Regions from separate parts of the Pseudarthrobacter sp. RHLT3-21 genome, predicted to be linked through region 2. Evidence: predicted binding sites of a transcription regulator. Region 2 holds the regulator's gene; each other region holds the start of a gene.
What was found. The regulator Rex, encoded in region 2, represses fermentation and respiration genes when NADH is low (regulators of the CRP and FNR family bind a similar motif). The targets are predictions, from matches to a motif close to CTTGTGAANNNNTTCACAAG.

Region 1 (9,412 bases), on a different contig from region 2:
TCTGGAACCGCGCTGTTGACCGTCCACACCAACGGTGATTCCGCCGTCGGGGGCGTTTCCGATGTCCTGGCTGACGCGCTGGGACTGGAGGGCGTTGTCCCGCTGACGGTTGCCGCGAACGGACTGCCCGAGGAAGGCATCGGACGCGTGGGGGACCTGGCTGACGTGATGAGCCTGGGCGATTTCGCTGCCCGGGTGTTCGGCATCCTGCCGTCCGTAGCCGGGGGAGTCCGCGTGTCAGGGGACAAGGACGGCCTGGTGCGGCGCATTGCGGTGTGCGGCGGCGCGGGCGATTCCCTGTTCAACGAGGTGCGGGCCAACAACGCCGACGTCTATGTCACCGCCGACCTCCGCCACCATCCTGCGTCCGAAGCGCGCGAAGCGGCAGTGAACGGCCGGCCGTACCTGATTGACGTCTCGCACTTTGCCAGCGAGTGGTTGTGGCTTCCCGCCGCGGCGTCGGCACTGGGTAATGTGCTCGCCGATCAGGGCCACGACGTCGAGATCCAGGTAAGCACCACCAACAGCGATCCGTGGGACTTCATTCTGACTCCGGGCGGGGACTAGAGTCTATAGAGCGCCGATACGGTGCCCGGCTTCGGCCGGATTGGATTTAGCGGAGGTAAATAGTGGCCAAGGCAGCACCGGCGGAACAGTTGAAGTTGCTCGAACTGCAGGGGCTGGACGCAAAGCTCAAGTCCCTGTCCAACCGCCGTCGCGCCCTGGAAACCGATCCCCGGATCGAGGACCTGCAATCTGCCCTGTCCGTCGCCAACGGTGAACTCGGCTCCGCCAAGATGGCCGTCCATGACGCCGAATCTGAGCTGAAGCGCGCCGAGGCCGACGTCGAACAGGTCGCCTCCCGCATCGAACGCGACGAAGCCCGGCTCAACAGCGGAACGGGGCTGTCCAAGGACCTCGTTGCCCTGCAGAAGGACATCGCATCGCTGAACAAGCGCCGCTCGGACCTTGAAGACGTTGAGCTGGAAATACTGGAACGCCTGGATTCGCTGCGCGAGCGGCAGGCTGCCCAGCAGGTCATCGTGGACAACGTCCAGGGCTCGTTCGGCGGCATCCGCGCCGAACTCGATGAAGCCCTGGCCGAAGTAGCCGCTGAAGCGGCCGTTGTCCGTGGCAAGCGTGCCGAATTCGCTGAAGGACTTGACGCCGGGATGCTGGCGGTCTACGAAAAGACGCTGGCGAAGCGGGGAGTGGGCGCCGCCCGGTTGTTCCACGGAACCTCTGAGGCCTCCGGAATGAAGCTGAGCCCCGGAGACCTCGCCGAGATCAAGGCCGCCGCCGCAGACGTCATTGTGTTCTGCCCGGATTCGGGAGCCATCCTGGTGCGCACCGCCGAGTGGAACACGCCCGCCCCAACTAGCTAGCAGCCCGCCCCAACTAGCTAGCAGCCCAAGTAGGTCGCACTAACTGTCGTTTTGAACGCTCAAAACGACAGTTAGTGCTACCTAGTTGGGCAGGAGAATATTCAGGGCATGCGGCTTCCGCGCTGAACCATCCACCAGCTCCGCGTCCCATTTTTCGCGCGCGGCCTTCAGCAGTAGCGCCGGGGTCTGCGGGGCGTTGCCGCGGCGGGCCAGCAGGTGCCGCGCCAGCTCGCCGCGGGTGTGCTTGGCGAAGTGGCTGACCACCTTGCGTACGCCGTTGACCTCGGTGAAGACGTTGACGGCCACCGTCTGAGCCGGCGGCGGTGCCCATGCCGCGGCATACGTGCTGGAGCGGCAGTCCACGAGCAGGTGCCCGGACACGGACTCCGCGAGGGCCTCCGAAAGCTGTGGCTTCCAGAACGAGGCGAGGCGGCCGACGTTGGGCAGTGCCGTTCCCATCGACAGCCGGTAGGCGGGTACACGGTCGGCGAAGCGGATGGCACCCCATAGTGCCGAGATCACCAGCACCGAAACATCGGCCTTCCGGCGCTGCGCGAGGGTCAGGGATTTGTAGCCAAGGGCGTCGTACAGAACGCCCGAATAGATCTGGTGCGCAGGGGCCGCCGGTTCGGCATGGAGGCGGGTGTTGCGTTCGACGTCGTCCTGCAGCGATGCGCCGACGCCCAGCAGGGCGAGGGCATCCTCATGTGCGCTGACCGTCCCCAGTGCCTCCAGGACCTTGGCCCGGTAGGTGTTGAGTTCGGGAAAGCTCAGTGACGGCCAGTCGACGGCGGACCCGCGGACTGCCGGGGTCTTGCCTTCGGAAGGGGGAAGCAGAATCAGCACCGTACGATCCTACCGGCGACGGCGGTTCCCCCTTCCGGCGGTAGACTGGCTGCGGATGGGTTGACCAGGCGGCCGCGCGTCACGCAAGTGACTCGAGGAACGTCCGGGCTCCGCAGGGCAGGGTGGTGGGTAACGCCCACTCGGGGTAACCCGCAGGCCAGTGCCACAGAGAACAGACCGCCTGCGTCTTCCGGCAACGGAAGGTCAGCAGGTAAGGGTGAAACGGTGGTGTAAGAGACCACCAGCTTCCCGGGTGACCGGGAAGGCTAGGTAAACCCCACCCGGAGCAAGGCCAGACAGGACACGTTTGAGGGCTGCCCGCCCGAGTGTCCGGGTAGGCCGCTGGAGGGCGTCGGCAACGGCGTCCGTAGATGGATGGCCGCTACTCCCGCGCTGGTAACGGCACGGGAGCACAGAACCCGGCGTATCGGTCAACCCATCCCACCACCATCACCCGGCACGGACCTGCCCCGCATGTGAGTGATTTCACGCTGGCGGCGGCGGTCCGCGGGGGCTGCTCCAGCCTAGAATGAAGAGCGAACGTAGAGGTTCTGCCGCCGGGTCTGCGTTCGCAGCCGGCGGCCTTTCTTTACGCTTCTCCACGGCACCCGGGATGGACTGCATCCTGCCGGTGCCAGAGCCCCTGGACAACATCAGGTGGCCGCCAACCGCGTACGACGACGTATGCGGCTGAACCGAGGAAGGTAGTTCTGTGAGCCAGACGTCAGATTCTTGTCTTGATACGTGGATGGGCCGGGAGGCTCTCGCCGAGGCCATGATTCCGGTGATTGGCCGGCTGTACCGCGAAAACAACGTGGTGACCAGCATTCACGGCCGCAGCCTGATCAACAAGTCCACCATGAACATCCTCAAGGCGCACCGTTTCGCCCGCCGCATGAGCAACACCGAGCTCCTGCTCGAAGAGACCGCACCGCTGCTGAACATCCTGGCGCAGCTGGAGCTTGGTGCGGCAGCTATCGACGTCGCCCGCCTGGCGGAGAAGTTCAAGGCAGAAGGCGACGGCGCCACCCTGGAAGAGTTCCTCCGCGCCGAACTTGCCGAGGTAGTGGGCAAGCGCGGCGGCGATGACCGCACCAGCACCGACGTTGTGCTTTACGGCTTCGGCCGGATCGGCCGCCTGCTGGCCCGCCTCCTGATCGAAAAGGCGGGCGGCGGCCACGGCCTGCGCCTGCGCGCCATCGTGGTGCGCCGCGGCTCGGACAAGGACCTCACCAAACGCGCCAGCCTCCTGCGCCGCGACTCGGTCCACGGCTCCTTCGAGGGAACCATCCGTGTGGACGAAGACGCCAACACCATCACCGCAAACGGTGTCCAGGTCCAGGTCATCTACTCGGACAATCCCGCCACGATCGACTACACCGCCTACGGCATCCACAACGCCCTGGTGGTGGACAATACGGGACGCTGGCGCGACGCCGAGGGCCTGTCGCAGCACCTGCAGAGCAAGGGCGTTGCCCGCGTTCTCCTCACGGCACCGGGCAAGGGCGAACTCAAAAACATTGTGCACGGCATCAACCACCGCACCATCGAGGACACGGACCAGATCGTGTCCGCAGCGTCCTGCACCACCAACGCCATCACCCCGGTCCTGAAGGCCATCAACGACAAGTTCGGTGTAATCCACGGCCACGTGGAGACCGTCCACTCCTTCACCAACGACCAGAACCTGATCGACAACTTCCACAAGGGCGACCGCCGCGGCCGCTCCGCCGCGCTGAACATGGTGATCACCGAAACCGGCGCCGCCAAAGCCGTGGCGAAGGCGCTGCCCGAGCTGCTGGGCAAGCTCACAGGAAGTTCCATCCGCGTCCCCACCCCTGACGTCTCCCTGGCCATCCTGAACCTCAGCCTGGAAAACGGCACCACCAAGGATGAGGTCAACAACTACCTCCGCGAGATGTCACTGCACTCTGACCTGCGTAAGCAGATCGACTACATCGACTCACCTGAAGTGGTTTCCACGGACTTCGTCGGCTCCCGCCGCGCCGGCATCATTGATGGCCTGGCCACGATCTCCAACGAGAAGAACCTGGTCCTCTACGTCTGGTACGACAACGAGTTCGGCTACAGCTGCCAGGTAGTCCGGGTTATGGAAGAGATGGCCGGCGTCAACCCGCCGTCCTTCCCTGCCAAGGAACCCGCTGCTGCCTTGGCCGCAATCGCTGTCTAGAGGCTCGCCTGCCGGGCCGGCTGCCCGACATTCCCGGCTGATTCACTGGAATCAGCCGGGAATCGGGACCACACTGGTGGCATGGATAACGAAACTCTCCACGAGACCACCCTTGAGCACGCCCTCGACGTCGCCAAGGCCAACCACAAGGAAGCCATCAGGCTCCTGGACCAGGCGCGCACGTCCCGGATGTCCGGCGACGTCGGGGAGGACCGGGTGCGCCAGCTCGAGGGGCTCCTCCAGGTTGCCGAAGAAGACCTGCGCCGCGTGGCCCGGGAGCAGTAACCGGTCCTAGCAGGTAGGTGGCCTGCCCGGCCACTCTTCCTCCCCAATGTGGACAACTGCTTCAGTGTCAGAGGCGTGGCCTAGGCTCTTCTGGTGCATTACATTTCCCGAAGAGCAGGTTGCCCATGACCGTCAGCTGGCGTGCCTACCGCCGTGCCCGCCGCCGCTCGAGGCAGGCCTGGACTTTCCTGGCGGTGCTGGCACTGTCAGTGGTGGGCTCTGCGGTGTGGTTTTTCACTGCCGGCCAGTTCGCAGCGGCAGAACCGGCAATCGCAGGACCCAGCGAGGCGCCTGTTTTCGACGGGACCTGGATGAAGCCCGTGGTTCCGGTTCACGTAGTACCGCAGGGGAGTGCACGGGACGCCCTCGAGGGGCTGGCCGTCAAGGGGCGGGCTCCCAAGGACAACTACCAGCGTGAGGCCTTCGGGCAGGCCTGGCTGGACGTGGACCGCAACGGCTGCGACACCCGCAATGACATCCTCCGGAGGGACCTGACCGCCGTGGGCTTCTCGGAGGGGTCCAAATGCAGGGTAGCGACAGGGGCCATCCAGGAGCCGTACACGGGGAAAGCCATGGAGTTCCGGCGTGGCCCGGAGAGCAGCAAGGAAATCCAGATCGATCACGTCGTGGCGCTCAGCGACGCGTGGCAGAAGGGCGCGCAGGGGCTGACCCCGCAGCAGCGCCAGAGCCTGGCCAACGATCCGCTGAACCTCATCGCTGCGGACGGTCCCGCCAACCAGCAGAAGAGCGCAAGCGACGCGGCCACCTGGCTGCCGAAGAACAAGAACATCGGCTGCCACTATATTGCCCGCCAGATCTCGGTGAAGGCGTCCTACGGACTATGGGTCACGCAGCCGGAGAAGGATGCGATGAAGCGTGTCCTGGACTCGTGCCCGGACCAGCCAACCATCAGCGCCCGGTAGTGCGTGGCCTGCGCCGGTTTAGTGGCCGAACGGGTCCGGATCCACGCCGGGCATCCAGGTCAGCCCGGGCACGCCCCAGCCGCTCTTCTTGGCCTGTTTCATGGCCTTCCGGGCATAGCGGTCCGTCAGTCGGTTGACGTAAAGTTTTCCGTCGAGGTGGTCGTATTCGTGCTGGATCACCCGGGCGAACCAGCCTGTCGCTTCGAATTCAACCGGCTGCCCGTAGCCATCAAAGCCTTCCACCCGTGCCCACTCCGCACGCTTGAGCGGGTATGCGCCGCCCGGAAACGAGAGGCAGCCCTCTTCCTCGTCGTCGGGGTCGGGCACGGCGCCGGAGATTTTGGACAGCGTCAGCACGGGGTTGACCAGGGCTCCGGTGGGGGGAGCGCCGTCGTCATTGTCGTACTTGTAGATGAAGATTCTCTTGCCGACCCCAACCTGGGGCGCCGCCAGACCCACGCCGTTGGCAGCGTCGTTGGTTTCAAACATGTCCGCGATCAGGGTGCGCAGTTCGTCGTCGAACACCTCCACCTCTGCGGCGCGGCGGTGCAGCACCGGTTCTCCCCAGACGGTGATTGGCAGAACTGTCATGTCAGGCGGCCCTTCGTGCGTGCGGCGTGACGCCGGCGTTATGCAAAAAAATGGAGGCCGCACCGGATATCCGGTACGGCCTCCAACTGGACGGCTGTTACTTCCGCCCTATGAGGGTGAGCTACGGGGGTTGAACCCGCGACCTCCTGGACCACAACCAGGCGCTCTGCCAACTGAGCTAAGCCCACCATGTGCCCCGCAGATTTCCGGTGATCCGGTGTTCTGGAAAGGCAACTCAAATAGCTTACCTGCTGTTCGGGGGTGCTTGTGCCACTTTTGGGGCTTTTGCGAAAATTTCCGCCAAACGTGGTGCAGATTACTCTTTGGGGATACCTGCTGTGCCGGGCGTGGCAGTGATGCGCTGGGCGACTTCGCGGGCCGTTGCGCTGTCAGGTCCGGGAGCCGGTACAAAAACCGCCTCGCGGTAGTAGCGTAGCTCGTCGATGGAATCATGGATGTCCCCCAGGGCGCGGTGGCCACCCTTCTTGGCGGGGGACTGGAAGTAAGCCCGGGCGAACCAGCGGCGGGAGAGTTCCTTGATGGTGCTCACGTCGATCACGCGGTAATGCAGGTGTTCTACGACGGCCGGCATGTCGCGGGAGAGGAAGACGCGGTCGGTCCCCACGGAGTTGCCGCCCAGCGGTGCCTTCCGCGGGTCCGGCACCCACTTTTCGATGTACTCCATCACGGCGGCCTCGGCCTCGGCCATGGTCTTGCCGTGCGGCAGTTCCTTGAGCAGCCCGGACCGGGTGTGCATGTCCCGGACGAAGTCGTTCATCTGGGCAAGGGCAGCATCCTCGGGCTTGATCACCACGTCCACACCGTCGCCGAGAATGTTGAGCTCTGAGTCCGTCACCAGCGCCGCCACCTCGATCAGGGCGTCGTTCTTGATGTCCAGGCCGGTCATTTCGCAGTCGATCCAGACGATGCGTTCGTTAGATATAGGCACCGGACCAGCCTACCGTTTAGCTCCGGCGCAACCGTCCGATGCTAGGATTTCGGGTACATGGGGGCGAGGATTTTGCCGCCGTGCTGTGCCTGCGCGGCCCGGGCGGCCACTGCCGCCCGCGGGGCTGGAGCGCCGAATGCAAAGAGATTGGACGATCCTGAGATGACGGCGCCTGTGCCTGCAACGGGGGAGATGGCCGCCAGCGTGGTCCCGGAGTCCGCAGCGGCTGAAGTGGATAACGCCAGGTCTCCCATCCTTGCCGGTCTTGTCGGCTCTGTCCTTATGGTTATCGGATCCCTCGGCGTCGGCTGGCTGGCCCCCGTTTCCGAACTTCGCCGGGTGCCGATCTTTATCTGGATGCGCACGGAGGCCATCGGCGTTGCCCTGGCCATCGTGCTGGTTGCGGTGGGCGGCATGCTCCTGGTCCGTTCCTGGCTGAGGCTCGGCCAGCGGGTCCGCGTGTGGGGGCCGGCGGCGCGAAAGGCAACGCTGCAGGCCATCGCCGCGTGGGGCCTTCCGTTGATGTTCACCGTCCCGCTCTTCAGCCGCGACGTGTATGCCTACATAGGTCAGGGCAGGCTGATGGTGGAGGGCTTCAACCCCTACGAGAACGGCATCTCGGCGCTTTCCAACTATTTCCAGCTTGGCGCCGACAAACAGTGGACCGAAGCTCCCGTGCCGTACGGCCAGCTGTTCCTGTGGATTGAGCAGTTTGTGGTCTGGTCCACCAACGTCCAGCCCGAGGCGAGCGTCATGCTTTTCAGGCTCGTTGCGCTGTTTGGCGTGGTCCTCTGCGTCATTTTTGTGCCCAAGCTGGCAGAGCTTCACGGCGTCAATCCGCACCGCGCCTTGTGGCTCACCGCGGCCAACCCCCTGTTCCTCACCAACTTCATCGCCAGTGTCCACAACGATGCCCTCATGATCGGGTTGGCCCTTGCCGGGCTGTACTACGCGGCCACCAGGCGCGTGGTGCTGGGCATAGTCCTGGTCACACTTTCCATCGCCGTCAAGCCCATCACCATCGTTTTCCTGCCGTTCATCGGCCTGATCTGGGCAGGCAAGAATGCCGGTTGGCCGCGGAAATTCCTATTCTGGGGACTGACGGGAGGGCTGAGCCTGGCCATTCTGTATGGGCTGAGCCTGGTCAATGGTTTCGGCTTCGGCTGGGTCAACGGGCTGTCCGCCCCTGGCAGCCTCTTCATCTGGTACGCGCCGGTGGGCCTGGTAGGGCTCGTGGTCGCTTCCGTTTCGAATGCCTTCGGCCTCGACGGGTGGACCATCGCAGACTGGGTGTTCGACGCCGGCAAAATACTTGCCATAGGCATCGTCGCCTTCCAGATCTTCAAGGGTGAGCATGAGCGGCTGATTCGCCGCCTCACCTTAGCCTTTGCGGCCATTGTGGTGCTGGCACCGATGATCCAGTCCTGGTACGTGGTGTGGCTCATCCCGCTGTTCGCGGTGACGGGCATCCGCAATGACTGGCAGGTCAAAGCCCTGTATTTCATCGTCTCGTTCTTCATGATCTACGCCATTTCCGACCAGCTGGAGGTATTTCCCTACCTCCAGACCGAGGACCTGGGACTTGCTTTGGTCCTGGCCCGGTTCGCGGCGGCGATTACCGGCCTGCTTTTTGCCATGTACCTGATTTTCATGGATCCAGGCACCAAGCGGCTTTTCCGGAAGTCGGCGGAGCCGGTGACCGAACGCCCCGTTATCTAGTCTCCGCAGGCGCCGCTATCCGGCGCCCGCGATTCCCGCCGTCGTGCCTTGTTCCAAATGCCGCAAGGCTTCCTTCCGGGATAGCGGACTCAACTGGGTTCCCTTTTCCACCACGAAATTGCGCACCCAGTCCGGGTCCGTCTTGGCGTATTCCCGAAGCGCCCAGCCAATGGCCTTCTGGATGAAAAACTCCGGGTCCGCCAGGTTCGGCTCGATCACGGCCCGCAACAGGGCCTGATCCGTGCGGATCTTGGCCTTCAACTGCGAGGTGATGGCCGACCGCCTGATCCAGAAGTCATGGTCTGTACTCCAGGCCAGCATCAGTTCGGTCATCATTGGCCGGTGGGCCTGAAGAAGCCCGACGATACGATGCGACACCCCGTCAACGAAGTCCCACCACGCGCCGGTGCGGATGATCTCCTCATAGATAGGGAGCATCAGCTGGTCACGGGCCACTAACCGGAGGCCCGTCAGGTCAATGGCTGCATAGCGTTCCTCGCGCACCGTGGAGCCGCGCCAGAGC
Region 2 (9,412 bases):
GGCGGCACTGCGGATGGCGTCCGACGCCGGGAGGCCGGCGTCGGCGGGAACCACCAGAGTGCCGTACTCGGGGAGGCGGGATAGACGTTTGGGGGTCCGCGGCGGCTGGGAGCGCATGGCCTTGTAATGGGCGATGGCGCGCGGGACCACGCAGCCGATCAGCGAGATAAACAGCAGGATGTAGATGGCCGAGAACCACGCCGAGGAATAGACATCGTAGAGCTGCAGGGTGTCCAGCAGCTTCCCGTAGTCCGGGTTGTCCTTGATGTACTGCGTCACGATGGACGGGTTGGCCGGACGCTGCGGGAACAGCGAACCGGGCACCGCGGCAACGGCCAGGAGCAGCAGCAGGAACAGCGCCGTGCGCATGCTGGTCAGCTGGGTCCAGGCCCAACGCAGCATCTCCACCGGCCCCAGGACAGGCAGCGCCGCCTCAGTTTTGGCGGCGGCACCGGGTGCCGGGGACTTTTTGTTTGCTTTCACGCGCTCGCTCATCAGATCGGCAACTTCACATCGGTTTGGAACCAGTACTGCAACTCGGTGACCCAGGTGCCCCAGACGCCGCTGGCCATCAGGAGGCCAAGGACCACCAGGATCCCGCCGCCGGTCCGCTGGATGGCCAGGCGGTGCGTGCGGAAGAAGGACATCACGCCCATGCCGCGGCGCACCGCCAGGGCAATCAGCAGGAACGGGATGCCCAGGCCTAGGCTGTAGACAAATGCCAGGAAGGCACCCTTGGCGGCGGAGGAACCGCCGGACAGGCTCAGGAGCTGGACGGCGGAGTAGGTGGGGCCGATGCACGGCGCCCAGCCCAGGCCGAACGTGAGGCCCAGCAACGGCGCGCCCCACAGGCCGGCCGGTGGCTTGGCGTGGATCTTCGCATCACGCTGCAGCCAGCCGAAACCGCCCATAAACACCACACCCATGAGGATGACCAGGACCCCCAGCAGCTGGGTGATCCAGGCGTTCTGCGAGCCGGTGATCAAGGTGCCCAGTTGGCCGAACGCTCCGCCCAGCAGGACAAAAATCACGGAGAAGCCCAGCACAAAAAGCCCGATGCCCGCGAGCATCCGGCCGCGCTTTTGCTTCTGCAGGTCCACGCCGCTCAGGCCGGTGACGTAGCCCAGGTAGCCCGGCACCAGGGGCAGCACGCACGGCGACAGGAAGGACACCAGGCCGGCGAGCAGCGCCACCGGGATGGCAAGCAGGAGCGAGCCGTTCAGGATGGTTTCGGCGAAGGGGCTGTTCACGGTCCGGGGCCGCCGCTACTCTGCCACGGCGGCGGTGATGAGGGATTTGAGGGTGCCCTTCTGGATTTCGCCCAGCACGCGCGAGGCCACGCGGCCCTGCTTGTCCAGGACCAGTGTTGTGGGGACTGCCCCCGGCGGGACCAGGCCGGAGACGGCCAGGAGCACGCCGCCGTTCTTGTCGTCGAAGCTGGGGTAGGTCAGGTTGAAGGTCTTGTCGAAGGCCTCTGCTGTGCCTTTTTCGTCGCGGAGGTTGACGCCGAAGAACTGCACGCCCTGGTCCTTGAAGTCCTGGTGCAGCTCTTCCAGGATGGGTGCTTCCACCCGGCAGGGTGCGCAGGCGGCGAACCAGAAGTTCAGGACCGTCACTTTGCCCTGGAAGTCCGCGGAGGCTACGGGGGTGCCGTTGAACAGCGTGCCGTTAATGGCGACGGCGGCCTTTCGGTCCGCCGCGGTGAACTCGGTCACCGAGCCGTCCCCGGCTACGTAGTTCTTGTTGTCGCCGGCTTTTGCCTGCTTGGCGAGGGCGTCTTCCTGGGCGCAGGCGGACAGTCCCAGTGTCAGGGCGGTCAGGGCTGCGCCGCCGGCGGCGAGTACGGCACGGCGGGATGCGGTGCTTGATGTTTTGCTGGATGTTGTGCGTGCGCCAGTCATGTCAGGCTCCGGGGGTGCTGGCGGCACCGGGAAGGAGTACGGCAGCGGGCTCGCTGTAGTCAACGCGCAGGAGCGAGCCGTCGTCGTCGAACACCAGGGAGGTGATGGACGTCAGCGTGCACTCGCGTTTGCGCGGGTCATGCCACAGCGGCTTGTTCTCGGCACTGAGGCGGGTGGCCCAGATGGGGAGCTGGTGGCTGACCATGATGGCTTCCGGGCCGTCGGTTCCGTAGTCCCCGGCGGCCAGGTCGATAGCTCGGAGCCGGGCGTCCTCAACAGCTGACCTGACGCGTGCGGCCTGCGCCTTGTACGGTTCGCCCCAGGACGGCCGGAACGGGTTGACCAGGTGGGGCCAGTGCTTGGGCTTCCGGAGCTCGGCCTTGGTGACCTTCATGCCCTGGAAGTAGTTTTCCGCTTCGATAATGCGGCCGTCTGTGTGGATTTCCAGACCAAGCGCCTCAGCCGTGGGAGCCGCCGTTTCCTGCGCCCTGACCAGCGGCGACGCCGCGAGGTAGACGATCCTGGCCCCGCGCGCGGCACGCTCGGCGAAGTGGTCGGCGAGCATCTGCGCCATCTCCCGGCCCAGCTCGGAGAGGTGGAATTCGGGCAGCCTGCCGTACAGAACGCGGTCAGGATTGTGGACCTCGCCATGGCGGAGCAGATGGACAGTGGATTGGGGCATGTTTACTAGTTTCTCAAAGATGGCGGGCTATCCGAAATCTTCTACATCCAGTAGAACTCAAACTTTTGGAAAAATGTTCCGGAACAGGGAACAAAACATGCAAATGCATGTTTATACTGGATGCAGCGGATAGTTGATGATTCAACAGATGAAGCGTCAAGCTATCCGGAAGTACCACCCGACAAACCCAAGGAGAAACACCATGACTCTTCCCGCAGACGTCACCACCGGCACCTGGATCCTCGACAACTCCCACAGCGAGATCGCCTTCACCGTCCGGCACGCCGGCATCAGCAAGGTCCGCGGCCAGTTCAAGGACGCCGTGGCAACCCTGGACCTCGCCGACAACGTGGCCGATTCCAAGATCAGTGCCACCATCCAGACCGCCAGCTTCGACTCCGGCGATGTCAACCGTGACGGCCACGTCCGCGGTGAAGACTTCTTCGACGTCGAGGCCTTCCCGGAAATCTCCTTCGTCTCCAACGGCCTCGTGGCCAAGGGCAACAGCTACGAGCTGACCGGAGACCTCACCATCAAGGGCGTCACCCGCCCCGTTGCCCTCGAGACCGAGTTCAACGGCGTGGCCGTGGACCCGTTCGGCATGACCCGCGCCGGCGTCTCCGCTGAAACCACCATCAGCCGCAAGGACTTCGGCCTGACCTGGAACGCCGTACTGGAAGCCGGCGGCGTGCTGGTCAGCGACAAGGTTGCCATCAACCTGGAGCTCGCGTTCATCGCACCCGCAGCCTAGCTTTTCTTCCCGAAGCACCCCGGCCGCCATTTCCCCGGAATCTGGCGGCCGGGGTGCTTTGTTTTATCCCCTAGATACAGGCGGACACGCGGTCTACAGTGAGACCCATGAGCAACAGTGAAGTACCACAGCCCCAGCAGCCCCAGCAGCCCGGCGCCGAGCAGCCCGGCGCCCAGCCGCCTGCCACTCAGCCGCCTGCCAGCAACGTTCCGCCCGCCGGCTACCAGCCGCCACAGGGTTACCCGCAGACTGGCCAGGCCTACTCGCAGCCAGGACAGCCCTACGGCCAGCCCGGGCAATCAAACAACCAGCCGGGCCAGCCGGGCGGCTTCCAATTTGCAATGCCCACCGACGGCCCCCACAACTTCAACGACGTCATGCCCAAGGGCGGTTTCTCCGGCATGTTCAGCGTGACCGGGCTGCCCACCGAGCTCAAGGTCTCGTACTGGATCTGGCTCATCGGCGGCATGCTGGGTGTACTGGGCGGCCTCTTCGGCATGCTTGCCACCCTGGCATTGTTTACCGTGGCGCCCGCATTGGCTGCGGTGGTCCTCCTTCTCGTCCTGGTGGCACTCGTCCTGGGCGCGGCTCAGATTGTCCTGGTCCTGAAGATGAAGGAAGGCAAGGAATGGGCCCGCCTTGCCCTCACAATCGTCGCCGGCGTTTCGCTGGTGCTCGCCGTGCTCGGCGGCAGTGTTGGCGGCGGCAGCGGGATCGGTAACAACTGGCTCGGCTTCCTCATCAGCGCCGCGGCAACCGTTCTGATGTGGCTGCCGAACTCACAGGCCTGGTTCAACTCCGTCAAGGGCCGCGCGTAGACGCATCCCACCCAGCTGGCCAGGCCATTACGGGCGCTTCTGGCCCTGAATAGACAGCCGCGCGTGCACGAATATCCCTGGAAACAGGGTCTTGAACGATCCGGGCTGAGTTAAGCCGGAATACCTCTCTGGAATGATCCCCCGCAGCACGCGCCGGGGGTACGGTGGAACCAAGCCGTACTGGGGGCAGGCCAGTTGGACTGCACCCAGCAGCCGAACTGACATCCGACCTGCAAAGGACCGCTCATGAGCACGCCTGTCCCGCCTCCCGTCCCGAACGAGCCCGAGCCCGGCAACCAGCCGCCGGCACCCCGATACGGCGAGAACAGCCCGCAGTTCGGGCAGCCCACTCCCCCGGCGCCGCAGTACGGACAGAACGCCCCGCAGTACGGCCAGCAGACTCCCCCGGCGCCGCAGTACGGACAGAACGCCCCGCAGTACGGGCAGAACACCCCGCCGCAGTTCGGCCAGCCCACACCTCCGCCCTATGGCCAGCAGCCGTACGGACAGTCTCCCTACGCGCAGTACCCCTCCGAACAGCCGCAGGCCACGGGATCCAACGGGATTCCCCAGCTGGTCAACATCTCGTTCTGGCTGCTGATTGCCGCGGGCGTTGTGTATGTCATCAGCCTGCTGATGGGCATTGGCATGCTCGATGACCCTGCGATGCGCAATGCCTTCGAAGACGCCATGCGCAGCGGCGGCGCCACCGGCACGGAGTTCGCCTACGAGGACCTCAAGGGCGTCCTCGCCGGATCGCTCGTGGTCTTCGCCATCATCGGCGCCGGGCTGTACGCGCTGGTGGCATTCTTCGTCCGCAAGGGCAAGAACTGGGCCCGCATCCTCGGCACCGTTTTCGCGGCGCTGTCGATTTTCGGCCTCTTCGGCGTACCGAGCCTCGGAACCGTGGGGACTCTCGCCGGGATCGCAGCCATCGTGCTGCTCTACCTGCCGGCGGCGGCTCCGTACTTCCGCAAGCAGCAGCCGTTCGGTAGCCCGTACGGCGCCCCGGGCACCACGCCTGGCAACCCCTACGGCCAGTAGTACCAACCAGTCGAAATCCACACCCTAACGGGCGTGGACCCCGCCAGCCGCCGAAGAACTAGGCGGTCCGGTCAGGGGTCTGCGCCCGTTGTGCGTGATAGGCGAGGATCTGCAGTTCGGTGGCCATGTCCACCTTGCGGAGGTTGACGCCCGCGGGGACCTGCAGCATGACGGGGGCGAAGCTCAGGATGCTGTGGACACCGGCCGCCACTACGCGGTCGCACACGGCCTGCGCCACGGTGGCCGGAAGTGCCAGGACCACCATGTTGGCGCCGGTCCGTTGCAGGACGGCCTCCATATCCGCGGCGTCGCTGACCCGCAGCCAGCCCACCTCATTGCCCACCACCATCTGGTCGGCGTCGAAAATTGCCACCACGTCAAAACCGCGGGACTCGAAGCCGCCGTAGCGGGCCAGGGCTTTGCCCAGGTTACCCGCGCCCACGATGGCGACCTTCCAGTCATGGGTCAGTCCCAGGGCCGCGGAGATATGGCGGCTCAGATACTGCACTTCGTAGCCCACGCCGCGCGTGCCGTACGAACCCACATAGGAAAGGTCCTTGCGCAGTGTTGACGAGCTCACGCCCGAAGCTTCTGCCAGGGATTCCGAAGACACCCGCTCGACGCCGTCGGACAGCAGCGTATTAAGGGCGCGCAGGTAGATGGTCAACCGTGCCACTGCTGCGGGCGGTATCTGCTTGGCCGCCTCTGTACCGTGGACAGGCTGCGGACCCTGGGCATTCTCTGCACCTTGGACAGCCTGGGGAGATGAATCCAGCGAAGTCACTATCCCCTCCATCCCATCGCGTCGTGACTCCACTCTAGAGCCCCGCCGCTGGTGCCAACAAAGCCGGTGTCATTCTGCGAGGCCGCTTTCCTATTGGGCCATGGCGCGTTGGAGGACGCGCTCCAGCCGGGCTTCGTCGATCTTCCAGAAATCGCGCTGGATTCCATCCACCAGGACCACCGGGATTTCCTCCGCGTACCGCTCACGCAGTTCCGGCAGCTCGTCCACCAGCTGTTCCGTCCACCCAAGTCCCAGCAAGGCAGTAACGCGTCCGACGGCGTCGCGCGCCTCTGCGCACAGGTGACAGTCTGCTTTGGTGATGAGGACTACCTCGGGTTTTGCCATGCATTAACCGTAACGCCCTTCGGGGCAGAAGGCAGGGGCCGACGGCGGGGCACGAGGAGGCACTGGCACTGGCACTAAAATCTTGGCCACCGAGTATTGACTAGACTCGTGGACATGCCCGAGGAGAAGTACGTCGCTGTGGTGACCCAGCCGGATGCAGTGATGCAGACCGGCGAAGCCGCCTTCTTCGACGTCGACAACACCCTCATGAAGGGCGCCAGCCTTTTCCACGTCGCCCGCAAGATGCACCAACGCGGAGCCTTTACCCTGACGCAGGCTGCGGGCTTCGCGTGGAAGCAGTTCAAGTTTGTGGCGCGCGGCGAGAACATGGACGACGTCCACGCTGTCCGCGATTCCGCCCTCACCCTCGCCGCGGGCATCACGGTGGAAGACGTCAAGGCCTTGGGCGAAGAGGTCTACGACGAAATGATCGCGTCCAGGATCTGGCCCGGCGCCAAGGCACTGGCGCAGCAGCACCTCCGCGTGGGCCGGCGGGTCTGGCTGGTCACCGCAACCCCCATTGAGGTCGCCGCGGTCATTTCCACCAGGCTGGGCCTGACCGGAGCCTTGGGCACGGTAGGCGAGGTTGCCGACGGTATGTACACCGGCCGCCTGGTGGGTGACATCCTGCACGGTGCAGCGAAGGCTGTGGCCGTCCGGGAACTTGCAGACGCCGAAGGCCTGGACCTCAAGCGGTGCTGGGCCTACAGCGATTCCTACAATGACATCCCGCTGCTGACAGTGGTGGGGCACCCGGTGGCCATCAATCCCGATGCCAGGCTCCGCCGCCACGCGCGGGACAACAACTGGCCGGTCTACGATTTCCGTTCCGGCCGCCGCGCAGCCACCCTGGGGCTCAAGGCAGCAACGGCCGGCGGCGCCGTGTACGGGCTCTGGCGCGGATACTCCCGGATGCGCGGCCCCGCATCTAAGTAGCGCTAACTGTCGCTTTGAGGCCTCATAGCGACAGATAGCGCTACTTCAGTTGGGCGGGTGTGACCACTTAGACGCAAAAAAATGCCCGCTGCCGGGAAGGCAACGGGCATTTCACGCTTGTCGAAGTATCTCTACTTCTTATTGCGGCGCTGGTGACGGGTCTTACGAAGCAACTTGCGGTGCTTCTTCTTGGCCATACGCTTGCGACGCTTCTTAATAACTGAACCCACGAAAGTTCCTCACAAACTAGATGCAGTACCTGTCTGATGGAAAAGGTCCGTGGACAGAGCTACAGAACTGAAACAACTGACAGATTCTTACAATGACGTAAAACGTTCCTTAACAGGGTACCGCTTCTTGGCGATGCCCACTGACCGCAGGTAATGCTCAGGCGGTTTCGGTGTGCCCGTCCACCACAGCACCCTTGAGGTACTGGTCGACGGCGTTTTCCGGGACCCGGTACGACCGGCCGAAACGCACCGCGGGCATTTCGCCTGAGTGGACCAACCGATAGACGGTCATCTTGGAGACGCGCATGACCTCGGCCACTTCGGCCACGGTCAGGAACTTCGCGTTCGAGAAGTTCTGTTCTGCGGACATTTCCCTATTCCTTTGCTGATGGATGACGACAGTAACCCCAGCTGTGTTTCATTTTCGGTGTGCCGATGCTGAGCCATCCACCAACCATGTGTTAGATACTCTAGAGGTTCATGGGGCTGTAGTGAAAGTCATCCGGGCAATCATTAAGCGGTCCGGCGCTTCCGGGCGGACGCCGCGAGCTGATCGAGGACCGAAACGGATACGTCCCAATCCATGCACGCGTCCGTGACGCTCTGGCCGTAGACCAGCTCCGCCCGGCCCGCCGCGTGCTCGGTGACATCCAGGTTCTGGGCACCGCCCACCAGGAAGCTCTCCAACATGACGCCCGCGACGGCCTGCGTCGCCTTGCCGCCGCGCTCCAACTGTGCGCCGATTTCCAGTGCCACCTCCGCCTGCCGGTGGTGGCTCTTGCCGCTGTTGGCGTGGCTGGCGTCCACGATCAGCCGGGGGTTGAGCCCCTTGCCGGCGAGCCTGGCGGAAGCACTTTCGACGTCGGCAGCTGAGTAGTTGGGCCCCTTACGTCCACCCCGAAGGATGACGTGGGTGTCCGGGTTCCCGGCGGTGGCCACCAGCGCGGCCCGGCCGTCGCCGTCGATCCCCAGGAAAGCCTGCGCGGCAGCGGCGGCGCCGCACGCGTCGAGCGCGACCTGGAGGTCGCCGTCGGTCCCGTTCTTGAATCCGATGGGCATGGAGAGCCCGGAGGCAAGCTGGCGGTGGATCTGGCTTTCGGTGGTGCGGGCCCCGATGGCTCCCCACGAGATCAGGTCCGCCATGTACTGGGGGCTGATGGGTTCCAGGAATTCGGTGGCGGTGGGCAGCCCCAGCGCGGTGAGCTGCTGCAGGAACTCCCTGGCGGTCCGGAGCCCGGTGACCATGTCGTGGCTGCCGTCCAGGCGCGGATCGTTGATCAGGCCCTTCCAGCCCACGGTCGTGCGGGGCTTTTCGAAGTAGGTGCGCATCACGATCAGGAGGTCGTCACGGTGCTTTTCTGCCTGGCTGACCAGCCGGCGGGCGTATTCCAGCCCTGCCTTGGGATCGTGGATGGAGCAGGGGCCCACGATGACCAGCAGCCTGTCGTCCACGCCGTCCATGATGGCGCGCACTTCGTCGCGGCCACGCTCGACGACGTCCGTCACCCGGGCGTCCAGGGGCAGCTCGGCGATGAGCTCCTGGGGCGTGGGCAGCGGCGTGAATTCGCTGACGCGCAGATTGGACGTGGATTTTGCGGGAGTGGCTGTCGCGGCGCTCATGTTCGGGTCCTTTTCCAGATAGGAAAGCGGGCCCAGATCAGAACCCGCCGGAGAAATGGCGAAGGGCAGAGAATGATCTCTGCCCTGTTGGCTCTGAAGGAAGATGGATGCGTGTCAGTTAGACGCGGGCTCCTCCAGAGCCAACGAAAAATACGCATACCAACGGTTTGTCATAGGCACACCATAACCGCGGGCTGCGACGGCCGCAAAATCACGGCCGTCACACGTGGAAATCCGGGCCCCAGTCAGCCGCCCGCCCAACTAGGTAGCGCTATCTGTCGTTTTGAGCCTCCAAAACGAC
Region 3 (9,412 bases), on a different contig from region 2:
GCGAGACCAAAATGAGTGCAAAGTGTGACCCTGCCGGCATCGTCTCGCACCGCCGTCGCTGTTTGACTGGGAGAAGGCGGATTCCCGCCCTTGTGCGCCGCGGGAGGCAACCGAAAATGTTTCGTTTACAGCAGATGATGGCGCTCGGCGCGGTGCTGGCAGTGGCAGGGTGTGCAGCCCCGGCGCCGCCGGAACTCCTCACAGCCGACGGCGTCGAACGGGTCTCGGTGGACCGGGCGGCGTATACCGCCGAGCTGCGTTCCTTCCGGACTTCCGCTCTCGTCCTCGGCGAGGCACTGCTGACCGACGGCGGCGACGGCTCCAACGGAAACGTGGTGTCCTCGCCCGGGAGCCTCCTGATTGCCCTCGCCATGCTTCGTGCGGGAGCGTCCGGCGAGACGGCGGCCGAGATGGACAGCGTCCTGCGATTCCCCGCGGAGAAGCGCGATGAGGCCATGAACTCGGTTCTCCGCTCGCTCGAAATGTTCGACGGCGACCCCGGCGCCGTTGATGAGGACAACCCGCCGCGAAAACCGGTCATGCACGCCGCCAACGGACTCTTCGTGGACAAGGACGTGCCCACCGGGGAGTCCTTCCTGGACACTCTGGCCCGGCATTACGGAACCGGCGTGTATCCCGTGGACTTCAGCGATGAGGGAGCAACGAAGCCCGCCATTGATGCCTGGGTGAACCGGAACACTGGCGGCCGGATCAAGGAAGCCCCCGCGAAGTACGACCCGGACAACACATTCAGCCTGCTCAATTCCCTGTACTTTGCCTCCGCCTGGAGCGCACCGTTCGACCCGAACGCCACCTCTGACCTGCCCTTCACAACAGCCGCGGGCGAGGAAATCGAGGCGCCAGCCATGCATAACGAACTCAAGATGAAGTTTGCGGAAGGTGTTGGCTGGCAGGGTGTGGACCTTCCCTACGCCGACGGTTTCGTCATGCGGCTGGTCCTGCCGGAAGAAACGACCGATCCCGCGACCCGCCCCGCCTCTGCGGCCTTTGGCGTGGAAAAGCTTATGGAAATCGCCGACATCTTTGATACACCCCAGCCCGCGTCAGTGCACATCCAGCTACCGCGCTGGGACCACAAGAGCAGTTTTGACCTGCGCAAGGTCTTCGAGTCGCTGGGCCTGCAGAAGACGCTCGACACCACGGAGGACTTCAACAACATCCAGCCGCAGATGATGATCACCCAGGCCGCCCAGGCTGCCAACATCACGGTCGCCGAAAAGGGCACCATCGCGGCCGCGGTAACCCAGATCAACGGAATGGCCACCAGCGCCCGCCGCAGCCCGAGCGGACCATCGATTTCGACAGGCCGTTCCACTACCAGATCGTGCACGTGGAGACCGGCCTGCCGCTGTTCATGGGAACGGTGGCCGACCCCCGCTAGCCGTGCCGTCTGATAGAGCGTGTGGGAAAAACATGCAGGAAGTGAGAGAGCGTCCGGGGTTGCTGGTTTAGCGCGGGCCACCCTGCCAGAGGGCGTCGAACGGCGCGCCGGAGGCCACGCGGTTGCGGATGCCTGCCGTGACAAAGTCCTTGGCGGCCCGGGCAGCTTCCAGCGGCGTGGCCCCCTTGGCAAGTTCTGCCGTCACCGCCGCGGCGAGCGAGCAGCCGGCACCGGACACCGCCACGTCGCCCACCTTGGGAGCGCTGAGGACTTCGAGGGTCTCGCCGTCGTAGTAAACGTCGACGGCGTCCGGGCCAGCCAGCCGCACCCCGCCCTTGGCGAGAACTGCAGCGCCGCTGAGCTCGTGGATGAGGACTGCTGCGGCTTTCAAGGACTCGACGTCGGTGATCGCCAGGCCGGACAGCGATTCGGCTTCGAAGTGGTTGGGCGTGACGAACGTGGCCAGCGGCAGGATCTGCGTCTTCAGGGCCTGGTCCGTGTCCAGTGCGTGGCCCGGCTCCTGGCCCTTGCAGATCAGCACCGGATCCAGCACCACGTTACGGAACTGGCCCGTTTTCAGTGCCGCCGCAACCGTGCTGATGGTGGCAGGGCTGCCCAGCATGCCGATCTTCACGGTGTCCAGGACCGGACGGCCCGGCACCGACGGCTCGCCTGACGCCCCGCCAGCGGTGACCCCTGACGCCGGACCGTAGGCCGCCGTCGTGGCTTCCAACTGGTCCGCGATCACCTGCTGGTCCACCGGCACAAAGCGGTGGTTCCAGTTGTCGCTCGGATCGAAGGACACGATGCAGGTCAGGTTGGCGATACCAAACACGCCCAGCTCCTGGAACGTCTTCAGGTCGGCCTGGGCACCGGCGCCACCCGTCGCTTCGGACCCCGCGATGGTCAGGACGACGGCGGGAGCGGACACGGGGGACTGGAGGGCAGCTGAAGCTAAAGTCATGGCACTATCCTGCCATCCGGCGTCGGGCCAACATGCTCGGCGTGTTCACCGTGGTCATGTGTGGTCACGCGGCCAACCACAGCCGATCTCCCTACGGCCGCGCAGAATCCGGTCCACAGGACCAACCCCCACATGGTGTGCCAGTGGGTCCCCATGAGGAAGGGGAGGGTAAGAAGGCCTGTGACCAACCCCGCCCCGCCAATCGCCAGGATATGGAGCCACTGGTCACGGACGGGCCGCATCAGGATTCCCGTCGCCAGGGCCAGGGGCATGCCGAGAATCACGGCGGCAAGGATTCCGAAAACGTAGCCTGTCGCACCATGCGGAAAGCCGAACAGCAGTACGGTGATGGCGGCTCCCAACAGGAACGCTCCGGGGCCGAACGTCAGCCGGTGCGGCCGGCTCATGCCGTCCCTTTGGCGATGGTGAGCAGTGCGCGGCCCAGCTCGGGCTGCCGGAAGATGAACCCCGCATCGAGAAGCTTCTGCGGCTGCACCCACCGGCTTTTCAGCACCAATTCGGTGTCCGTGCGGACCAGTACGGCCCCAAGCCGGAGCAGCCAGGCGGGTGTGGGGATGCCCAGTCTGGCGCCGTAGGCCCGGCGGACCAGCCGCATCAGTTCCCGGTTATCCACGACGTCGGGGGAGGCGACATTCACGGGGCCCGAAATGTCCGTTCGCGCCTGGAGGAAGCGGACGGCGCGGTACAGGTCTTCCACGTGAATCCAGCTGAACTTCTGATTGCCGTGGCCCATGTGTCCGCCCAGGCCAAGCCGCGCCAACGTAGCAAAGGGCCGCAGGGCGCCGCCGCCAGGCCCCAGGACGATCGAGATCCGCAGCGGGATTTTCCGCGTCCCGGGGGTGCGGGCCTTGTCCAGGGCGCCTTCCCAGGCGCGAGCCACGTCCACGGAAAACCCGGTGCCGAGTTCGCCGTCGGACTCTGTTTGGGGCCGGTCGTCCGCGTGCCGGTAGATGGTGCCGGTGCTGGCGTTGAGCCAGGCCGACGGCGGCGCCTCGCAACGTCCGAGGGCACGGCCGAGTGCCGCCGTGGTGGAGACGCGGGAATCGAGGATGGCCGCCTTGTTCCTGGCGTTATAGCGGCAGTTGACCGATCGTCCGGCAAGGTTCACCAGCAGGTCGGCGCCGTCCAGAACCCTGGTGATGGCGCCGTCGTCGTTCCAGTTGGCCGCTTCGGCCGTACCCTCGGTGGCCCGGCGGCCGATGGTGCGCACCGTCCAGCCGTCCTGTTCGAAGCGGTCCCGGAGATAGGTGCCGATGAAGCCCGAGGCTCCGGCGAGCACCACGGTGTTTGTCCTGTTCATTTCTTCCCCCTGCTTTGTGTTCGGTGGCGTGTTCAGTCGCGGATGCTGCGGCTCAGGCTGAGGACATCGTCCAGCACCTTGTTGACGCCGGGAATCCTTGCCAGCGAAAGCCCCCGGGCGATCAACGGGACGGCTCCGTCCACGAGTTTCCGGGTGCGGCGCTGGCCTTCCGACGTGTCGTACACCCAGAACAGCGCGATCCCCATGTAGCCCAGCCAGAGCAGTTCCGGCAGGTCCGCACGGAGTTTCTTCGGGGCCGGCGGGCTGGCGCCTTCCACCGCTGCCCGGAAGATGCCGAGCGAGGCCTCTCGGGCCGCCGTCGACTCGCCCGCGAAGGGGTTGACGGGCGACGTCGGCCGGATGGCAGTGGCCGCGAAGTCGGCGCCGAAGCGGTGGTACGGCGCCATGACATCCAGGCCGGCGTGCAGCGTGGCCTTCAGGCGGCTGCCCAGATCGGTGAGGCCCTCGAGTGCCTCGTCCGCCTTGGCCGCATGCTCTGCCTGGACCTGGACGTACAGTTCCTGCACCAGGTCGTCCTTGGAGGCGAAGTAGTAATACGCGTTGCCCACGGAGACCCCGGCTTCGGCCGCGATGGCCCGCATGGTGGTCTTCTCGAATCCGATCTCGCGGAACATGCGCAGCGCGACGTCCGCTACCAGTTGCCTGGTCTGTTCGCTCTTGGCGGCCATGATTTCTCCCCTTTTGAACGTGTTCAAAAGTGAGTATGGCATGAAACTGAACGTGTTCAAAACTGCGGCGATGTATGTTCGGTGGGAGAATGTCGTGACAGTGCTAATACAGCCGGCGTCCGCCGCAAATTTCGTTGCGGGAACGGTACGCCGAGCGAACCACTACGAATGGAATCTCCCCATGTCTTCCCCCTCGGGCCCTGACGCCCTGCCCATCGACAGCTCCGCCCCGACGGCACCCAAATTTGCATCGATCGGCTCGCCGTACTTCGGCATCATGCTGGCCTTTATGGCCGTGGTGCTGATCCTGTCGAACATCGGCGCATCCAAGGGCGTGGCGATCGGCCCGATCATCACCGACGGCGGCTTCTTCCTCTTCCCGCTTGCCTACATCCTGGGCGACGTCATCAGCGAGGTCTACGGCTTCAAGGTGGCTCGCAAAGCCATCTTCACCACTTTCGCACTGTCCGTGTTCGCCTCAATTTGCTACTGGGTGATCATCGCCCTGCCCGGCTTTGATGATGACTTCGGCACGTCCAAGCAGGTGGCCCTTGAGGGGGCTTTGGGTCCGGTGCCGCAGATTGTGCTCGCCTCGCTGGTGGCATTCCTGGCCGGCCAGACCATCAACTCGTGGATCCTGGTGAAGATGAAGGCCCGCTCCGGGGAGAAATCCCTCTGGGCGCGGCTGATGAGCTCTACCGGTGCCGGTGAATTCGTGGACACCCTGATTTTCTGCAGCATCGCCGCCTCCGTCATCGGCATCACCGACTTCGGCACGTTCGTGAACTACGTGGTGGTGGGCTTTGTCTACAAGACCCTGGTTGAGTTCCTGTTCGTCCCGGTGACGTCCCTGGTGATCGGGTGGATCAAGAAGCGCGAACCAAGCTACGGCGCAGGGTCAGCCCCCGCCTAGCCTCAGCCCTTGAGCGTCCCGTCGAGGAGGGCGCGGAGCTCGGCGTAGTGCCGCTCCGTGGCCTCCGAGTGGAACATCGAGGTGTCCGCCATCGAATAGCCGTGCGGCGCCCCGGCGTAGATCTCGTTGGAAGCCTTGAGCCCGGCATCGTCAAGCGCCGCGCCCAGGCGCGCAACGGCGTCGGGATCCATGCTCTTGTCGTGGTCGGCGTGGCCGAAGACGAACCGCGCCCGGGCCTTGTCGAGTCCCAGATGGGGGCTGTCCGGGGCATCGCTCGCAAGCCCGCCGCCGTGGAAGCCGCCACAGGCTGCCACCGCTTCGGGGTGGGCGATGGCCGTGCGGACGGCGAGACGGGCGCCCATGCAGTAGCCGAACGTGCCGATCGGACCCGGCGCGACGCCGTCGAGCGTTCCCAGCGCTTCCACCCACGCATCAATGTCCGGCAGCGCTTTGTCCGTGGTGAGGCGTCCGACGCGCGGGAACGCGGCCTTGCCGGCAGCTGCCCGGCCATCCGGAGTGGTCATGTCCAGGGCCGGCGCGAGTTCCGCGGCCGTGCCTTCGCGGTAGAAGGCGTTCGGCGCGAGGACCACGTAGCCCCAGTCGGCGATGCGCTGCGCCATCTCCTCGATGCGGGGGCGCAGGCCGAAGGCGTCCATGTAGAGGATGACGCCGGGGAAGGGGCCTTCGCCGGAAGAGGGGCGGGCCATGAGGGCCTCGGCTGTGCCTTCTGCGGCAGCGATTTCGATGAGCATTTGGTCAGGATATCGGAGGACGACGGCGGGACTCGCCTTCGGGCGCCGCCCACCCGGGAGCGTGTGACTCAGTAGTACTGCGCCAGGGTCTCGGCCTTGAACTCGAAGAAGGTCCCGGCTTCGATGGCCAGCCGGGCGTCGTCCACCATCTTCACCACAAAGCGTTCGTTGTGGATGGAGATCAGCGTGGCGGAGAGCATTTCCTTGGCCTTGAACAGGTGATGGATATAGGCCCGCGAGTAGTTGGCGCAGGCGTAGCAGTCACACCCCTCCTGGAGCGGCCCGAAGTCGCGCTTGTACTTGGCGCCGGACAGGTTGAAGCGGCCCGCAGGCGTGTAGAACGCGGAGTTGCGGGCCACCCGGGTGGGGGAGACGCAGTCGAAGGTGTCCGCGCCGTTCTCGATGGCCGTGAAGATGTCGTCCGGCTCCGAGATACCCAGCAGGTGCCGCGGCTTGTCCTCCGGCAGCTCCTCGTTGCACCAGCGCACAATCGTGCCCAGGTTCTCCTTCTCCAGCGCCCCGCCGATGCCGTAGCCGTCGAAGTCCATGGCGCCAAGGTCCCGGCAGGCCTTCCGGCGCAGGTCCTCATACTGCGCACCCTGGATCACGCCGAACAGGGCCTGGTACGGCTTCCCCACCCGCTCGGAGGTCAGCCGGAAATGCTCCTCGAGGCAGCGCAGTGCCCACAACCGGGTGCGCTCCAGCGATTCCTCCTGGTAGCCGCGGGAGTTCTGCAGCGTGGTCAGCTCGTCGAAGGCGAACATGATGTCCGCGCCGATCTGGTGCTGGACCAGCATGGAAATTTCGGGGGAGAAGCGGTGGCGGTCCCCGTTGAGATACGATTTGAACCAGACGCCGTCGTCGTCGATGTGGGCCAGGCGTTCCTTGCCCGGTGCTACGGCGTCGTCCGGGCCGGAGGTGTCCACCGACTTCATGTCGATGACCTTCTTGAACCCGGACCCGAGGCTCATCACCTGGAACCCGCCGGAGTCCGTGAACGTCGGGCCGGACCAGTTCATGAACGTTCCCAGCCCGCCGGCCTCGTCCAGGATGTCCGCTCCGGGCTGCAGGTACAGGTGGTACGCGTTGGCCAGGAGCGCCTGTGCACCCAGGTCCGCCATGGATTCCGGCAGGACGGACTTCACCGTGGCTTTGGTCCCGACGGCGATGAACGCCGGCGTGCGGATCTCGCCGTGGGGCGTGCTGATGGTCCCCGTGCGGCCCAGGAATTCGCCGCCGTTGGCAGATAGCTGGGCGGCCGACGCCGCACAGCTGTCAGCAAGCCGTGTGCCAACGGTGAAGGAAAACTGCGACTGGTCCGCTGCTATGGCGGAGACTGCCGCGGCTGAGAGGGGATCAGGTGAGACGGCCGAAACGGACACAGATGTAGCGGAGGCGGGGTTGGCTGGCACGGTTCCAGTGTGCCAGCAAACGTCGCCGATCCCTCAGTGGGCCGCTTCCGATGTGGGGTAGTTCTCAGCCCGCCAGCTGTCCCAGAGCGAATGGATGGACTCCACTTTGTGGGCCCCCAGATCGTATGTCGACGCGATCACCCTGGCGCCGCCGTGGGGCCTGAGCCCTTCAATGACGGGCTGGTCCGCCACAATCAGCAGGCCGTCCCCGTGCCCCGCGTAACCGTGGACGGTGAGCCCCACCTGGTGGTTGCTGTGGAACCAGACCTTGCCGGTGATCTCCTCGCCGGTAGCCAGCGTCAGCACGTACGTCTCACCCGGCGCGGGCACGTCCGATAACCCCAGCTTTTCGATGGCGGAAGCCGGCTCACCGGGAAGTTCGAAGAACAACGTGTGCCGTTTGCCGTGCGGGTGGTGTTCCAGCGCGAAGCGGAGTTGCTGGAGGAACGTCAGCCAGCCCTGGGTGATGTCCTCGTCCCAGGCCGCCCATTCCGAGTTATGGTCCAGGGCTGCCCGGGTGACGCTGACCAGAGTCCCGGCGGGCACCGGTTTCAGGTCGAAGACGTCGCCGCCGTTGGTGGTCAGGCTGGTGTGGTCCGGGGCTTCAACGACGTTGCTGCTGAAGTAGATCCCGTCAATCTCATCAGCCAGTTCGTCAGCCTCCCAGCCGTGCCACTGGGCCACTTTGGCCGGTTCGCGCAGCATGGTCCAGACCTGCGGCGCGTCAGCATTTATCACCACGCTTAGATTGTTCGTCATAGCCCGAATCTACAACGCGGGCGCAGCCCCGGGTAGGGGGTAATTCCCCCGCCCGGACAGCTCAGGCCCGGACGGCCTCGAGTTCGTTGCTGATCCGGCGCTGGAGTTCGCCGACGCCGATCGTCTCAGACCCGCCGTGTGCCCGGAGGAACAGCAGGGATTCGAGGCGCAGCAGCCGCCACTCCCGCTCGGCTTCATGGTTGGAGTTGTCGATCGAGCGGAAGATCTCTTTGTCGTACAGATTTGGTTCGTTCAGCGAACGCTGGCGCACCTTGGCGTTCATCCGCGCCTTGAATGGGTCTGTTTCCTGGTTTTCCGGCGTGCGCAGCAGCTTTTCGTAGACTTCGGCGCGCTCCTCCTGCCGCTCCTGGCGGCAGATGAAGCTGGACAACGCCAGCGACGCCTCCACGGACGCCCACCGGCCCGGGTTGCCATCGAACGGCAGGACGTTGAGCAGGTCCGCCACGGTGAGCGCACCGTCCGGATCCTTGTGTGTGATGAACAGTTCGTGGGCGAGGTCGCTGAGGTCCTTGAGGCAGCTGCCGGACTTGAAGTTGATGCCCTTGGCCAGCTTGTCCGCCAGCAGCAGCACCCCAACGGCGTCCGGATGCGCTTCCGCGGCAGCCTCCACCACCGCTTCGGGTGTGCCCTGCGGCGCCGGAATCCGAGCCAGTTCTTCCTCGGACGGGCCACTCGCCGCGGGCGGGATGGCCGGCAGGGGAGGTACGACGACGGCGGGAGCCGCCGGGGCTGCCTCCGCTTCGCCGGTGTGTTGGGGCTGTTCGGCAGGGGGTTGCGCCGCGACCGGAAGCTGCGTGACGGCGTCGGGCGTTGTGTCCTGGAGGGTGGGGTCCGGAACCGTGATGACCCGGACTGTTGTGTCCAGAATCTTCACGGTGGAGCCGGCTGCGATGCGGAGAGTGCCGCCGCCGGTGAGGTTTGCCAGGACCAACGCCGGGGTCCCGAAATCATCCGGTTCAAACTCCACGCGCTGGATTTCGGCGGTGCGTTCACCGTCGGGGAGGAGGAGCTGATCGCCGGTGGTCAGAGATCCAGCCTGCTGTTCGCTGTAGTGCCTGGCGGCTGGGGTTTCGGTCATGGGAGTCCTTAAGTTCTCTTGCGGTCCGCCCTACAGTCTACAAAGCGGGGCCCCGGAAGTCGGGGACGCCGGGGAACCCGCGGGCGTCAGTTACCCACTCC

Region 1: the regulator Rex is predicted to act here: its motif matches at 2,705-2,724, upstream of AC50YA_RS02210 (glyceraldehyde-3-phosphate dehydrogenase).
Region 3: the regulator Rex is predicted to act here: its motif matches at 4,387-4,406, upstream of AC50YA_RS12325 (queuosine precursor transporter).

Annotation. Positions count from the first base shown of each region.
Region 1 covers NZ_JBWZCI010000001.1:462,822-472,233, forward strand. The annotation lists gene AC50YA_RS02190 (Nif3-like dinuclear metal center hexameric protein) at 1-567, shown strand, start outside; gene AC50YA_RS02195 (zinc ribbon domain-containing protein) at 630-1,385, shown strand; gene AC50YA_RS02200 (YaaA family protein) at 1,467-2,231, opposite strand; RNA gene rnpB (RNase P RNA component class A) at 2,288-2,674, shown strand; gene AC50YA_RS02210 (glyceraldehyde-3-phosphate dehydrogenase) at 2,944-4,422, shown strand; gene AC50YA_RS02215 (hypothetical protein) at 4,504-4,707, shown strand; gene AC50YA_RS02220 (HNH endonuclease family protein) at 4,833-5,630, shown strand; gene def (peptide deformylase) at 5,649-6,221, opposite strand; tRNA gene AC50YA_RS02230 (tRNA-His) at 6,337-6,409, opposite strand; gene orn (oligoribonuclease) at 6,538-7,170, opposite strand; gene mptB (polyprenol phosphomannose-dependent alpha 1,6 mannosyltransferase MptB) at 7,333-8,889, shown strand; gene AC50YA_RS02245 (DNA alkylation repair protein) at 8,905-9,412, opposite strand, start outside.
Region 2 covers NZ_JBWZCI010000012.1:21,159-30,570, reverse strand. The annotation lists gene resB (cytochrome c biogenesis protein ResB) at 1-495, opposite strand, end outside; gene AC50YA_RS13935 (cytochrome c biogenesis CcdA family protein) at 495-1,250, opposite strand; gene AC50YA_RS13930 (TlpA family protein disulfide reductase) at 1,266-1,901, opposite strand; gene AC50YA_RS13925 (histidine phosphatase family protein) at 1,903-2,583, opposite strand; gene AC50YA_RS13920 (YceI family protein) at 2,786-3,334, shown strand; gene AC50YA_RS13915 (hypothetical protein) at 3,442-4,152, shown strand; gene AC50YA_RS13910 (hypothetical protein) at 4,399-5,196, shown strand; gene AC50YA_RS13905 (redox-sensing transcriptional repressor Rex) at 5,255-5,980, opposite strand; gene AC50YA_RS13900 (glutaredoxin family protein) at 6,071-6,325, opposite strand; gene AC50YA_RS13895 (HAD family hydrolase) at 6,440-7,261, shown strand; gene AC50YA_RS13890 (30S ribosomal protein bS22) at 7,393-7,491, opposite strand; gene AC50YA_RS13885 (helix-turn-helix domain-containing protein) at 7,649-7,861, opposite strand; gene AC50YA_RS13880 (3-deoxy-7-phosphoheptulonate synthase) at 8,005-9,111, opposite strand.
Region 3 covers NZ_JBWZCI010000009.1:155,756-165,167, reverse strand. The annotation lists gene AC50YA_RS12350 (serpin family protein) at 117-1,415, shown strand; gene AC50YA_RS12345 (hydroxymethylpyrimidine/phosphomethylpyrimidine kinase) at 1,470-2,366, opposite strand; gene AC50YA_RS12340 (hypothetical protein) at 2,363-2,773, opposite strand; gene AC50YA_RS12335 (TIGR01777 family oxidoreductase) at 2,770-3,687, opposite strand; gene AC50YA_RS12330 (TetR/AcrR family transcriptional regulator) at 3,720-4,376, opposite strand; gene AC50YA_RS12325 (queuosine precursor transporter) at 4,558-5,289, shown strand; gene AC50YA_RS12320 (dienelactone hydrolase family protein) at 5,292-6,041, opposite strand; gene tgt (tRNA guanosine(34) transglycosylase Tgt) at 6,110-7,453, opposite strand; gene AC50YA_RS12310 (SRPBCC family protein) at 7,487-8,212, opposite strand; gene AC50YA_RS12305 (DUF6707 family protein) at 8,274-9,311, opposite strand; gene AC50YA_RS12300 (NUDIX hydrolase family protein) at 9,398-9,412, opposite strand, start outside.